Regions from separate parts of the Vibrio kanaloae genome, predicted to be linked through region 3. Evidence: predicted binding sites of a transcription regulator. Region 3 holds the regulator's gene; each other region holds the start of a gene.
The links. The regulator MetJ, encoded in region 3, represses methionine synthesis genes. The targets are predictions, from matches to a motif close to TTAGACNTNTANANGTCTAA.

Region 1 (3,217 bases), 640 kb from region 3:
GGCTCTAGTCGTAAGACTGGAGCCTTTTTACTTTTTGGTGTAGCTCCAATTAGCAGAGCAGCGGATTCCCCGATTTACCAAAACAGCGCGTGTTGGGAGTTCGAATCTCTCCACCCCTGCCATATTTAAGGCTCTAGTCGCAAGACTGGAGCCTTTTTACTTTTTGGTGTTGAAACATGTCATTAGCAGAGCAGCGGATTCCCCGACTTACCAAAACAGCGCGTGTTGGGAGTTCGAATCTCTCCACCCCTGCCATATTTAAGGCTCTAGTCGAAAGACTGAAGCCTTTTTACTTTTTGGTGTTGAACATGTCATTCGTAGAGCAGCGGATTCCCCGATTTACCAAAACAGCGCGTGTGGGAGTTCTAGCGTTTAGCCCACATAGGCGCCTTTGATTGTTCTAATCATCCCCGTATATCTTTCATCTTGAGTTTTTACACATATATTTTGTTTTGATTGTGGAAAAATTGGAGTGGTTAGTTTTTAGCAGGTACAAAAAAGGCCACCTAAATTAGGCAGCCTGATTTAATATTTTTAGATGTTAATCTAGCTCTTTCTCAGCTTGTTTCGCCTTCTCTATCATTGGAGTAATGGTTGAGCCTTGAACTAGAATAGAGAACACAACAACTGCATAGGTCATGACGAGTATGATTTCTTTTACATCGATGAGCTTCTCTTCAACTACCCAAATACCAGAAGGGATTGAAAGTGCCATTGCTAGAGCCAAGCCACCACGAAGCCCACCCCAAGTGAGAATGTTAATTGACCATGGGTTATAAATTCTAAATCGTTTAAATCCGACATAGGATAAGAAAACACTTAGGTAGCGAGCGCTTAATACGAGGGGGACAGCGAATGCCATTAAGATCCAATCCTCTTGATGGAACTTAAATAGCAACATCGACATACCTATTAATAAGAATAATACGCCGTTTAAGAATTCATCTATCAGCTCCCAGAAATGGTCTAGATGATCCTCACTCTCTTTTGAAAAGCCAATGAACCTCGTCCAGTTTCCAATCATGATTCCAGAGACTACCATTGCTAATGGCCCAGATACGTGTAGAACCTCAGCGAAGGCATAGCCCGCAGTTGGTATGCCGAGCGTTAGCAGTAATTCCATTGAGTGATCATCGGTATTGCTGATTAGGTAGTGGAACAGTAAACCTAAAGCAAAGCCATAGACGATCCCCCCAATAGCTTCTTGGACGAATAGCATAGTTACACTACCAACTGTTGGAGCCTCTGTCCCGAATGCAATGGTAAATAGAGTAACGAATATAACTAAGCCAAAACCATCATTAAATAGAGATTCTCCCTCAATTTGAGTTGAGATCCGTTTTGGAGCATCGAGTTTTTTTACGATAGCTAAGACGGCGATTGGATCGGTTGGAGAGATTAAAGACCCAAAGAGTAAGCAATAAATCAGGTCAAATTGAATACCAATGAACTGACAGAACCCGTAGAGAACAAAGCCGATAAAGAATGTTGAAAACAGCGTTGCACCAAGAGCGAGTACTGTTATTTCCCACTTCTGGTCTTTTAGATTCGGTAATTTAATCCCCAGGCCGCCAGCAAAAAGTAAAAATCCTAGTATTCCTTTGAGTAGGAAGTCTTCAAAGTTGATACTGTCAACGGTTTCTGAGGCGATGTCAGCCAATTGGAACCAATTGTTTTGTCCTGCAATGATAATTAATAGAGATAACATCATCGAGCCAGCAGTGATGGCGATAGTTGTCTGCATTTTACCAATTTTACTATTGACGAAAGCAATCAGCATGGCTGCTGCAGACAAGAAACATAAGGTGTAGTAAACCGACATTGGGATTCCAATATGTAACAAAGTATAAACGTGAATTTTCGTTGTCTCATGCTCAAATAGCAAACACTTTTTGTTATTAGTCGGTAATCAATTTCCTGTTTTAGACGTCTAGACTCCTTTTTAATGTGTGATAGGATGGAGAGATAATTAAAGGAATGAGGTTGTACCGTGGGAAGTAATGTAAGGCAAAAGATTGAAGCTTTGTTGAAGCAACGAATTTTACTGATTGATGGTGGCATGGGTACCATGATTCAGGACTATAAATTGGAAGAACACGACTATCGTGGTGAACGTTTCGCTGAATGGCATAGTGATTTAAAAGGCAACAACGACCTATTGGTACTTACACAGCCCAATCTTATCAAAGATATCCATGAAAAATACCTGGAAGCAGGGGCGGATATCCTTGAGACCAATACCTTTAATGCTACAACCATCGCTATGGCTGACTACGATATGGAAGGTCTTAGTGAAGAGATTAACTTTGCTGCTGCTAAGCTAGCTCGTGAAGCCGCTGATAAATGGACAGCAAAAACCCCAGAAAAACCTCGTTTTGTCGCGGGTGTACTAGGTCCAACCAACCGAACTTGTTCTATCTCCCCAGATGTGAATGACCCCGGTTACCGTAATGTTAGCTTTGATGAACTTGTTGAAGCTTATTCTGAGTCCACTCGTGCTCTTATCAAAGGCGGCTCAGATCTTATTCTTATCGAAACCATCTTCGATACGTTAAACGCTAAAGCTTGTTCTTTTGCTGTTGAATCTGTTTTTGAAGAAGTAGGCATCACGCTTCCTGTGATGATTTCCGGAACCATAACTGATGCATCAGGCCGAACGCTTTCAGGACAAACGACGGAAGCATTCTACAACGCCCTTCGTCACGTTAAGCCTATTTCATTTGGTTTGAACTGTGCATTGGGCCCGGATGAGCTACGAGAATATGTCAGCGAGATGTCTCGTATCTCTGAATGTCATGTTTCTGCTCATCCTAACGCTGGTTTACCTAATGCCTTTGGTGAGTATGATCTTTCACCAGAAGAGATGGCAGAGCATGTTAAAGAGTGGGCTGAAAGTGGCTTCTTGAACTTAATTGGTGGCTGTTGTGGTACCACGCCCGAACATATTCGCCAGATGGCTGAGGCTGTAGAGGGGGTAACACCACGTCAGTTGCCTAACCTATCTGTGTCGTGTCGCTTATCCGGTTTGGAACCTCTGACAATCACGAAAGAGTCTTTATTTGTAAACGTGGGTGAACGTACTAATGTTACTGGTTCTGCACGCTTCAAACGCTTGATCAAAGATGAGCTTTACGATGAAGCGTTGAGTGTAGCCCGAGAGCAAGTTGAGAATGGCGCTCAAATTATCGATATCAACATGGATGAAGGGATGCTAGAC
Region 2 (3,217 bases), 1.2 Mb from region 3:
TAGCCATAGCGCTGGTGGAACTTGAACAGACGAAGCCTCGCGTTATTATAATCTGCTTCACTTACTTCAATCTTTGATAGCTGTAATATCGACTTTGCTCGATTCGGATCGTGGTCAATAGCACGTGTGAAGTAATACTTTGCTTGGTCAGTATTACCGGCTTTAAATGCGCAAAAGGCCGCATTCTCATAACTGGCAGAGACTAAATAATAATAGGGTTGGTCGATGGCTCGGTTGAAGTATTTGTCAGCCTGCTCATACTCGCCTTGTTTACACAAAAACGTACCGTAGTTATTCAATACATTTCCGTTTCTTGAATCTAAACTTAGCGCCTTTTGATATGTGGATCTTGCTTCGTCTACTTCGCCAACTTTTTCATAGTAATGCGCCATAGAGAGTCGTGCTCTGTAATAACTAGGCGCATGCTTGATCGCTAACTCTAGGTTTTCACGAGCTCTAACCATATTGTCTTGCCCCATGTAACCTAAGCCTAACTCAATGCGGGACTCAGACATCGCAATTGGGTCACTTTCTATTTTAGGTGGACCTTCAGTGACAGAGACGCAGCCTATTAGTGAAAGAGATGTGAATAATATGAAATGTGATAAAAATGACTTGGAAGGCATGTGCAGCTCCTTATGAACACCAGCCCATCATATGGAATCGAATAAGTCGAAGTATTAAATCTGCTATGGAATGCGAGCCACTTACCATAAAAAATCCGCATCCAATTGGCTTTATTATCAACAACCTATTGAATACAGATCTCTATGGCTGACAAAAATAACTTGCCGTTTAATCGTCTTTGGTGAAATTGTCTTCGCTGAAGTGATCCAAATCGTAAGGTGTCTGTTGGTAAACGCAGTAGTTTAGCCAATTTGAAAATAATAAGTGACCATGACTACGCCAGCTGGCAATAGGCTTATTGTCTGGGTTGTTGTTTGGGTAATAGTTGATAGGGATAACCGGCTCCATGCCTTCACCTAAGTCACGAATATACTCATTATGAAGTGTATGAGCATCATATTCCGGGTGACCTGTTACAAACACGTTCCGCTTGTCTTTCGTTGCTGCCAAATATACTCCCGCCACATCGGAAGTCGCAAGAACATCGAGATCTGTATGCTCGGCTAAGTATTCCTGAGAGAAGTCGGCATAGCGTGAATGAGGCGCTAAGAACGTATCATCAAAGCCACGTAAAATAGGGTGAAAGGGGTTATGTATCTCATGACTGTAAACACCAGACAGCTTGTCTTTACGAGTGCGCTTTGGCAAATCATACAGCAATTTCAAACCAGCTTGAGCTGCCCAACATACATACAGAGTCGACGTAACGTGTTTGTTTGCCCATTCCATGATGGTTTGTAGATGTTCCCAATAGATAACATCTTCAAATTGAACTAAACCAAGCGGCGCACCAGTGATGATCAGCCCATCAAAATTACGATTTTTTACCATCTCAAATTGACGATAAAAGTTATCAAGGTGCTCCGTCGGTGTGTTCTTACTTGGCCGGTCGTCGATGCGCAGCAGTTCTACATCTACTTGCAATGGACTGTTTGATAGCAGGCGTAAGAATTGAGTTTCTGTTTCAATTTTCTTCGGCATTAGGTTGAGGATCAAGACTCGAAGTGGACGAATTTCCTGTGTCGATGCTCTTGATAGCGGCATAACAAAAATTTTTTCTTCACGAAGAACATCGGATGCGGGCAATTGGTCTGGAATGCGAATAGGCACAGCTTTCTCCCTAAGCTAGATATGTAGACGTCTATACATCTAAATCTATAATAGTTTGACACGCTTGTCGATATACAAAATGGATAGATGTAAATTATTTGTGTTTTCTATCAGAAACAATCCATCGATTTCAAGTCGCGTACCATCATGTCGAACGACTATCCGAGTCGGATATAGGGTGTGTGTAAGTGACGAAAGATAGTTATTAGAGCAAGCGACAAACATTTAAGATAAACTTACGTTTTCAAATTAGCCTGCAAAGTGATAGATGAAGTTAATACTCATTCGAGGGCTGCCCGGTTCCGGCAAGTCAACAAAAGCGCAAACCTACGATGCACTGCATGTCGAAGCCGATATGTATTTTGTGAATGATCAAGGAGTGTATCAGTTTGATCCTAGGCGATTACAACAAGCCCATGAGTGGTGTCAGAACACCGTGGAAAAAGGCTTGAAACAAGGGCTAGATGTTGTTGTATCAAATACCTTTATCAAGCAGTGGGAAATGAAGGCTTACCGCCAACTCGCACTTAAATATAAAGCAGATTTGATTATAGAAGTGTGTAGAGAGCAATTTGGCAGCATTCACGACATCGAACCATCCGTGATTAAGCGCATGGCAAAAGATTGGCAAGAATAACCCGCTATTTCTGGCTAATGAGTTAACGCAAAGAACGAAGAAAAATTAGGTAATACACAATTATTAGGTAGTACACATGGCAAAGCGATCGGCTATCGTCGATATGACATCTTACGGCATCTACACGATGTGGGATTCTAAATCTAAAGATCTTCCCAAAATCCAAGAGTTCACCACCATCGTTGATGCCGAAATTGACGTAGAGTTTGGTTATATTCTGAATATTAAAAAAGCCAAAGGCGAAAAGATCCGCTACTGCATTTATCACCCGAACATCACCACAGACAAAGGCGAAGTGCTAGAACCATTCGATGGGGAAGAGTATGTCGGCAACAACGATTGGGATTTCTATCTAGGTGATACTATTTGGGCCCCTGTATCGAATAAAATCGGTAAATGGAGAATGACGGTCGAACTGAAAGGCAACATCATTGCAGATAAAACTTTCGATCTGGTCGCGAAAGATGAAGGTCAGTTCTGGAAACGTAGAGGTTTCTAGGTTCGAACTTCTGGCTAAATTCAGACAACAAAAAGCCGAGTCACATGTGAACTCGGCTTTTTGATATGAGTCAGTTAGTAGTGTACACCTATCTCACAAGTAAGATTATTGTGTTACGTAAGCCATAACAAACTCAGTGATTGAGACCATGTCTTTCACTGCAATATACTCTTCAGTGGTGTGAACTTTTGCCATTCCAGTAGAAAGGTTAACGGTTGTTAGACCTTTAGCATTAAAGTTATTTGCATCGCTACCGCCACCAGTACGTTTGGTGTTTGCCGTTACGCCAAGTTTCTCGAATGCCGATTTGATAGAAAGAATATGCGGGTGATCGTCTGCAATCA
Region 3 (3,217 bases):
TCGTTTTTTAATGAGACAGAGGCTTTAACTACCTAGGAACTTTGAAGTACATCCATTAACATGAACAAGACCCCCAAATAATAATAACCTAGGAACCTACACCTATGTCTGAAGACAGCCGACAAGACCAATCCTCTCAAGAGTTATCGCCTCAAGAACAATTTCGTCAGCAAGCTCTTGATTATCATGAGTTCCCAATTCCAGGCAAAATTGCCGTAGAACTGACAAAGCCTGCAGATTCTGCAGAAGATCTAGCACTAGCATACAGCCCTGGCGTGGCTGAACCTGTTCGCGAAATCGCACAAAACGTCGATAACGTTTATAAATACACGGGTAAAGGCAACATGGTTGCAGTTATCTCTAACGGTACGGCGATTCTTGGTCTTGGAAATCTTGGCCCTATTGCTTCTAAACCGGTAATGGAAGGTAAAGCGTTACTGTTTAAGCGCTTTGCAGGTTTAGATTCTATCGATATTGAAGTAAAACACCGCACAATCGATGAGTTTGTAGATACCGTTGCCAATATCGCAGATACATTCGGTGGTATTAACCTAGAAGACATCAAAGCACCAGATTGTTTTGAGATTGAACGTCGCCTGATTGAACGTTGTGATGTACCAGTATTCCACGATGACCAACACGGTACTGCGATTGTAACAGCAGCTGGTATGCTGAACGCAATTGAACTTCAAGGTAAGAAGCTAGAAGAATGTAAGATCGTTTGTTTAGGTGCAGGCGCAGCAGCGGTTGCTTGTATGGAACTGCTGATTAAGTGTGGCGCCCAGCGTGAGAAGATCTACATGCTGGACCGTAAAGGGGTAATCCACACTCGTCGTGATGACCTTAATGAGTACAAAGAACTATTCGCAAACAACACTGACAAACGTACTCTTGAAGATGTTATCGAAGATGCGGATCTATTCTTGGGTGTGTCTGGCCCTAACTTGCTACCAGCTGAAGCATTAACACTAATGGCTGATAAGCCGATTGTGTTTGCATGTTCAAACCCTGATCCAGAAATCAAACCAGATCTTGCTCATGAAGTTCGAAAAGACCTTATTATGGGTACGGGCCGTAGTGATTACCCGAACCAAGTTAACAACGTACTTTGTTTCCCATTCATTTTCCGTGGTGCGTTAGATGTGCGTGCGAGCGAAATTAATGATGAGATGAAACTGGCGGCGGTTCATGCTATTCGTGAACTGGCGAAAGAAGAAGTGCCAGCAGAAGTATTAGCGGCAGCAGGTGAGACGGCGCTGGAGTTTGGTAAGGGCTATATCATTCCTAAGCCAATGGACCCGCGTCTGCTTCCTCGAGTAGCAAAAGCGGTAGCGGAAGCGGCCGTTGAATCTGGCGTTGCGCGTATTGATATGCCAGCTAACTATATGGCGTAATAGCCCGCTGTGGTGGATTCTCTGTAGCGGTTTCGCTATGGGCAAGAATAATAAAAACCGACTCATCAGGAGTCGGTTTTTTTATATCTATCACTCACAGCCCACTCGCAAGCAGTATAGTGAGTGATGTTATGAATAGGGGCCGCTATAGCGAATCAGTATTAAAGGCGGTACTGAGTTGTTTTTATTATTCGTCAAACGCTTCGAATTCGATCCCCATCTCTGTCATCAGTCTTTTTACTTCAGTAGGGATATCGTCTGGACGGTCTTTACGGAGATCTTCATCCGTTGGTAGTGGTTGGCCTGTGTACGCATGTAGAAAGGCTTCGCACAGTAGCTCACTGTTTGTTGCATGGCGCAGGTTATTAATCTGGCGGCGAGTACGCTCGTCAGTGAGAACCTTTAACACTTTTAGAGGGATAGAAACTGTAATTTTCTTTACTTGTTCGCTTTTCTTTCCATGCTCAGCATATGGGCTTATGTATTCACCATTCCAGTCGGCCATTGCGTACCTTCATCACTTTAGTTGTTAGAATAAATTAATAGTGGTGATTTTAGCGGGATTTACTGCCATAAGCAAAGACATATGGACGTCTAGAAGTGTTGACGTCTCACGTTTATGAAAGTAAAGTGAATTACATATATCTAACACAGCCGAAAAATGCCGACAAGCAGCTGTGATTCTCAGACGCAAAACTTGTAAGGAAGCACCTATGAGCAGCCGGAAGCCAGCAACAATTGCAGTACGTACTGGTATCGAGTCAGACACGCAACACCATGCCGTTGTCCCACCTATTTACCTTTCGACTAATTATGGGTTTCCCGCTTTTGGTGAAGTGCCAAAGTACGATTACACTCGTTCTGGTAACCCCAATCGAGGTTTATTAGAAACGGCACTGTTTGAGCTTGAATCAGGCAAAGGCGCGGTTGTGACTAACTGCGGTACTTCGGCGCTAAACTTATGGGTTTCTGCTTTCTTAGGCGGCGATGATCTTATTATCGCACCACACGACTGCTACGGCGGTACTTACCGTCTGTTTAACACTCGCTCACTGAAAGGTGACTTCAAAGTTCTGTTTGTTGATCAATCGGATCAATCGGCACTGGATGCGGCGATCGCGCTTAAGCCAAAGTTGATCTTAATCGAAACACCATCGAATCCATTGGTTCGCGTGGTTGATATTGCAGAAACTTGCCGCAAAGCGAAAGAGGTTGGTGCTCTGGTTGCTGTCGACAACACGTTTTTGACACCTGTGTTCCAAAAGCCTTTAGAGCTGGGTGCTGATTTTGTTATTCACTCAACCACTAAGTACATCAATGGACACTCAGATGTTATTGGTGGCGTTGTGGTCACTAAGACAGAAGAGCACGCTGAAGAGCTAGCATGGTGGGGCAACTGTATTGGTGCGACCGGCACACCATTTGATAGCTACATGACTTTACGTGGTATTCGTACGCTAGGTGCGCGTATGCGAGTTCACGAAGAAAGCTCACGTGAGATTCTGGCGTCTCTGCAGCAACAAGATCTCGTCGGCACTATTTACCACCCAAGCCTTCCTGAACATCCGGGTCATGAGATCGCGAAGAAACAGCAATCGGGCTTTGGCTCAATGCTCAGCTTTGAGTTTGCGGGCTCATTCGAGGCGCTTAAATACTTTGTTGATAAGTTAGAGCTGTTTTCTTTGGCGGAATCGCTGGGCGGTGTTGAAAGCTTGATTTGTCACCCTGCGTCGATGACTCACCGCGCGATGGGTGAAGAAGCATTAGCAGAAGCGGGTGTTTCTCAGCAACTACTGCGTCTATCTGTTGGCCTTGAAGATGCA
Region 4 (3,217 bases), on a different replicon from region 3:
TCTCTTCATTATTGCATGTGAAAGTATACACGTTCCTCTTTAGCCTATTTATCCTTTTATGACAGTCAAGGTGGATATGGATCTAGGCACTATCTCGCTGAGCGTGTTTATGGATTGTCGCCTGTCGGATATCGGCGGGGTCAAGTCACGCTCAATCAAAGTCCCAAGAAAAACCAACACTCACATCACCATCCTCATTCGACTGCATACGAGTCCTGATATCACTTTTCGGAAAGTGAGTGACGTAGCATTTTACATCTTGGTTTTTAGTCGAGTCTGGATGCGAGCCAAGCTGCTCTTTGCTTATCTGTGTGCATTTGTCTCCAGTAAAAGCATTTGATTCGGATGTCGCGTCAATAGCATAGGGGGAGTTTTCCCATGAGTTGTCGTTTGCGATCTTGTACTCAGTATCAAGGTTATCCACAAATATGCCATTGGCTATACTAGGCTCTGCGGTCATAAATAATGCAATGGATAGGAAAATGTGTTTTTTCATAATGGTCATTTTTATTCATCATTCTGTTTACTAAGGTGGTATATGTTAAGTAGTAGTCATAAAAAAATCAATAATAATTTATCGTTTTACGATAAATTATTATTGATTTTTATTTTTAACTGATTAGTATTGCTAAAAAGCTAATCAATTATAAGGTCTATCATGTCGAAACAATCCATCAGCAACTTTAGCCGTAAACTTCTTACTCTATTCTGGTTTTCTATAGTGTTTTCAGTTGTGCTGAATACCGTATTCTGGTTTAGCGCTACTATGTTCAATGCAGCATGGTTTAATGCCAGTTTTCCGATTGAAGTGTCACTCCCTTTATCTACAGGGCGCTCTTTGATCGGTTACTTCCCTAGCATGATTTCTACACTACTTACAGTGGCATTATTGTGGCAGTTAATTGTGCTATTTCGTTTGTACGAGAAGGGAATTATTTTTGAACTTCAGAACTCTGAGTGCTTTAAAAAACTCAGCTATCTATTAATTGCTACGCCGTTTGTTGAACTTCTGATGGACGTACTTCTTAGCTTAGCTCTATCTTTCAATGATGGTAATTGGAACATGTCGTTTACAATCGACGATAGCCATATAACTATGATGATCATCGGTTTTATTGTGAGAGTAATTGCAGTTGTGATGGAAAAAGCAGCCGTTCTACAAGAAGAAAGCGAGCTGACAATTTAGTATGGCGATTATAATCAATCTGGATGTCATGTTGGCAAAGCGGAAGATGCGATCAAACGAGTTAGCCAAGCTCATTGGTATTACTGAACAAAACTTATCCGTTCTCAAAAATGGGCGAGCAAAGGCGGTCAAATTAGCGACGCTGGAAGCTATATGTACTCATCTAAATTGTCAACCGGGAGACATTTTAGAATATGTACCGAATAGCCAAGAGGATTCACCATCGTGACGTATCGCTGATAAAATGAATCTCAAAGGTGAGGAGTTTCAACATCTCTTTACCTTTGTCTACTTGAGCCACTATTGCTCCCGAAGCAATGTATCCTTAACGTCGAAACGTATTCCTGTGCATTTCCGTATTAGTTTCTAGCGAATCTTGTCCATATTTATAGTGAATATCAATTTATAGTTATTCACTCATTCCAATCATTAGAAAACAAGTCTGCCTTACTTATAAGTAACAATACTTTACTTAATTCTTAACAAGCCTATTGACCCAATCACACCGTTCGATATTATGGACGTCTAGATATCTAAGTGTCTTTATTTTTTATATGGAGTGACCATGAGAAGCTGTAAAAAAATCGCAATATTGCTACTGGCATTAACATTTGTATTGGGCGTAACAGGATGCGAGAAAAAAGACGAATCGGTTATCAAAATTGGTGCAACGGTGGGTCCACATGCTCAAGTTGTAGAGGCGGTCGCTAAAGAAGCAGAAAAGCAAGGGATTAACATTGAAGTGGTTGAATTTTCGGATTATATCACCCCGAATGCTGCGTTAAGCGATGGAAGTATTGACCTTAATAGCTATCAACATCAGCCGTTCCTCGATAACTATAACGATAATCACAACAGTAATTTAGTCTCGATTGGCCGTTCAATTTTGATGCGTATGGGAGTTTACTCCAACAAATACACTGCACTTGACGCGCTCCCTGAGAATGCTCGTATTGCGATCCCGAACGATCCGACTAATGGCGGCCGTGGGTTACTGCTACTTGAAGATGCAGGATTGATTTCGTTGAAAGAAGACGTTGGCTTTAGCGCCTCTTTGAAAGATATCGTCGCCAACCCAAAAAACATTATATTTGTTGAAGTAGAGGCTGCTCAACTGCCACGTACACTTGATGATGTAGATGCAGCAGCAATTACTATGAACTATGTGATGTCTTCTGGACTTGACCCGAAGAAACAGGGGATTTACTTGGAACCCAAAAATGCACCCTTGGCGGTAATGGTTGTTGCTGCACGAAATGAAGATAAAAACAAAAAAGTGTTTGAAACAATCCTCTCGATTTATCACTCTAAAGAAATGAATGACTTCTTAGATGCTACCTTTAAAGGCACCATCGAAGCGGCTAATTAAGCCAGACAGCAAGGTCCATCTCATTGTGTAACAAAGCCGGGTAAGTCATGAGTGACTGGTAGATAAGGGTATGTACTGTTAGTAAGCAGAGCATGTGTCTAATGCTCTGCTTGCTATCTCATTTGTAAATGGTTGGATTCAGAGTCGCTATTTAATAATGTCAGCAACATTTGCGATTAAACGACCAAGTTCCTCCCATTTTTCGTCATCGATAAGATCTGATGGGATCATCCATGTTCCGCCACAGGCAAACACGGCAGGAAGGGCTAGATAGTCATTGACATTTTTAGGGCTAATCCCGCCCGTTGGCATAAAGCTTACAGGATAAACCGCTGTGAGTGCTTTTAGCATATTCACACCGCCTGAAGGCTCAGCTGGAAAGAATTTTAATGTATCGAGGCCGAGTTCTATAGCTTGTTCAACAAGGCTAGGGTTATTGACACCTGGTACGATTTGTACGCCACGCTGCTGACAGTATTTGATGGTTGTTGGATTGAGCCCTGGGCTTACCACGAAATCGACCCCCGCTTCTATTGACTCGTCTACTTGCTGAGTGGTGATGACCGTTCCCGAGCCGATTAGCATGTCAGGGTAAGCTTTGCGCATATTTTTAATCGCTTGTGGCGCGGCTGGAGTACGGAAAGTCACCTCAGCGCAAGGAA

Region 1: the regulator MetJ is predicted to act here: its motif matches at 1,923-1,942, upstream of metH (methionine synthase).
Region 2: the regulator MetJ is predicted to act here: its motif matches at 1,761-1,780, upstream of metA (homoserine O-acetyltransferase MetA).
Region 4: the regulator MetJ is predicted to act here: its motif matches at 1,704-1,723, upstream of OCV24_RS17630 (MetQ/NlpA family ABC transporter substrate-binding protein).

What each region holds. Positions count from the first base shown of each region.
Region 1 covers NZ_AP025497.1:2,791,498-2,794,714, reverse strand. The annotation lists gene OCV24_RS12530 (cation:proton antiporter) at 542-1,822, opposite strand; gene metH (methionine synthase) at 1,991-3,217, shown strand, end outside.
Region 2 covers NZ_AP025497.1:1,455,727-1,458,943, forward strand. The annotation lists gene pilW (type IV pilus biogenesis/stability protein PilW) at 1-626, opposite strand, end outside; gene metA (homoserine O-acetyltransferase MetA) at 796-1,737, opposite strand; gene OCV24_RS06805 (ATP-binding protein) at 2,006-2,374, shown strand; gene OCV24_RS06810 (DUF3859 domain-containing protein) at 2,451-2,873, shown strand; gene OCV24_RS06815 (M20/M25/M40 family metallo-hydrolase) at 2,979-3,217, opposite strand, start outside.
Region 3 covers NZ_AP025497.1:259,015-262,231, forward strand. The annotation lists gene OCV24_RS01175 (malic enzyme-like NAD(P)-binding protein) at 105-1,394, shown strand; gene metJ (met regulon transcriptional regulator MetJ) at 1,582-1,899, opposite strand; gene OCV24_RS01185 (O-succinylhomoserine (thiol)-lyase) at 2,108-3,217, shown strand, end outside.
Region 4 covers NZ_AP025498.1:775,177-778,393, forward strand. The annotation lists gene OCV24_RS17615 (hypothetical protein) at 152-496, opposite strand; gene OCV24_RS17620 (DUF2975 domain-containing protein) at 659-1,186, shown strand; gene OCV24_RS17625 (helix-turn-helix domain-containing protein) at 1,188-1,415, shown strand; gene OCV24_RS17630 (MetQ/NlpA family ABC transporter substrate-binding protein) at 1,752-2,555, shown strand; gene OCV24_RS17635 (bifunctional 4-hydroxy-2-oxoglutarate aldolase/2-dehydro-3-deoxy-phosphogluconate aldolase) at 2,703-3,217, opposite strand, start outside.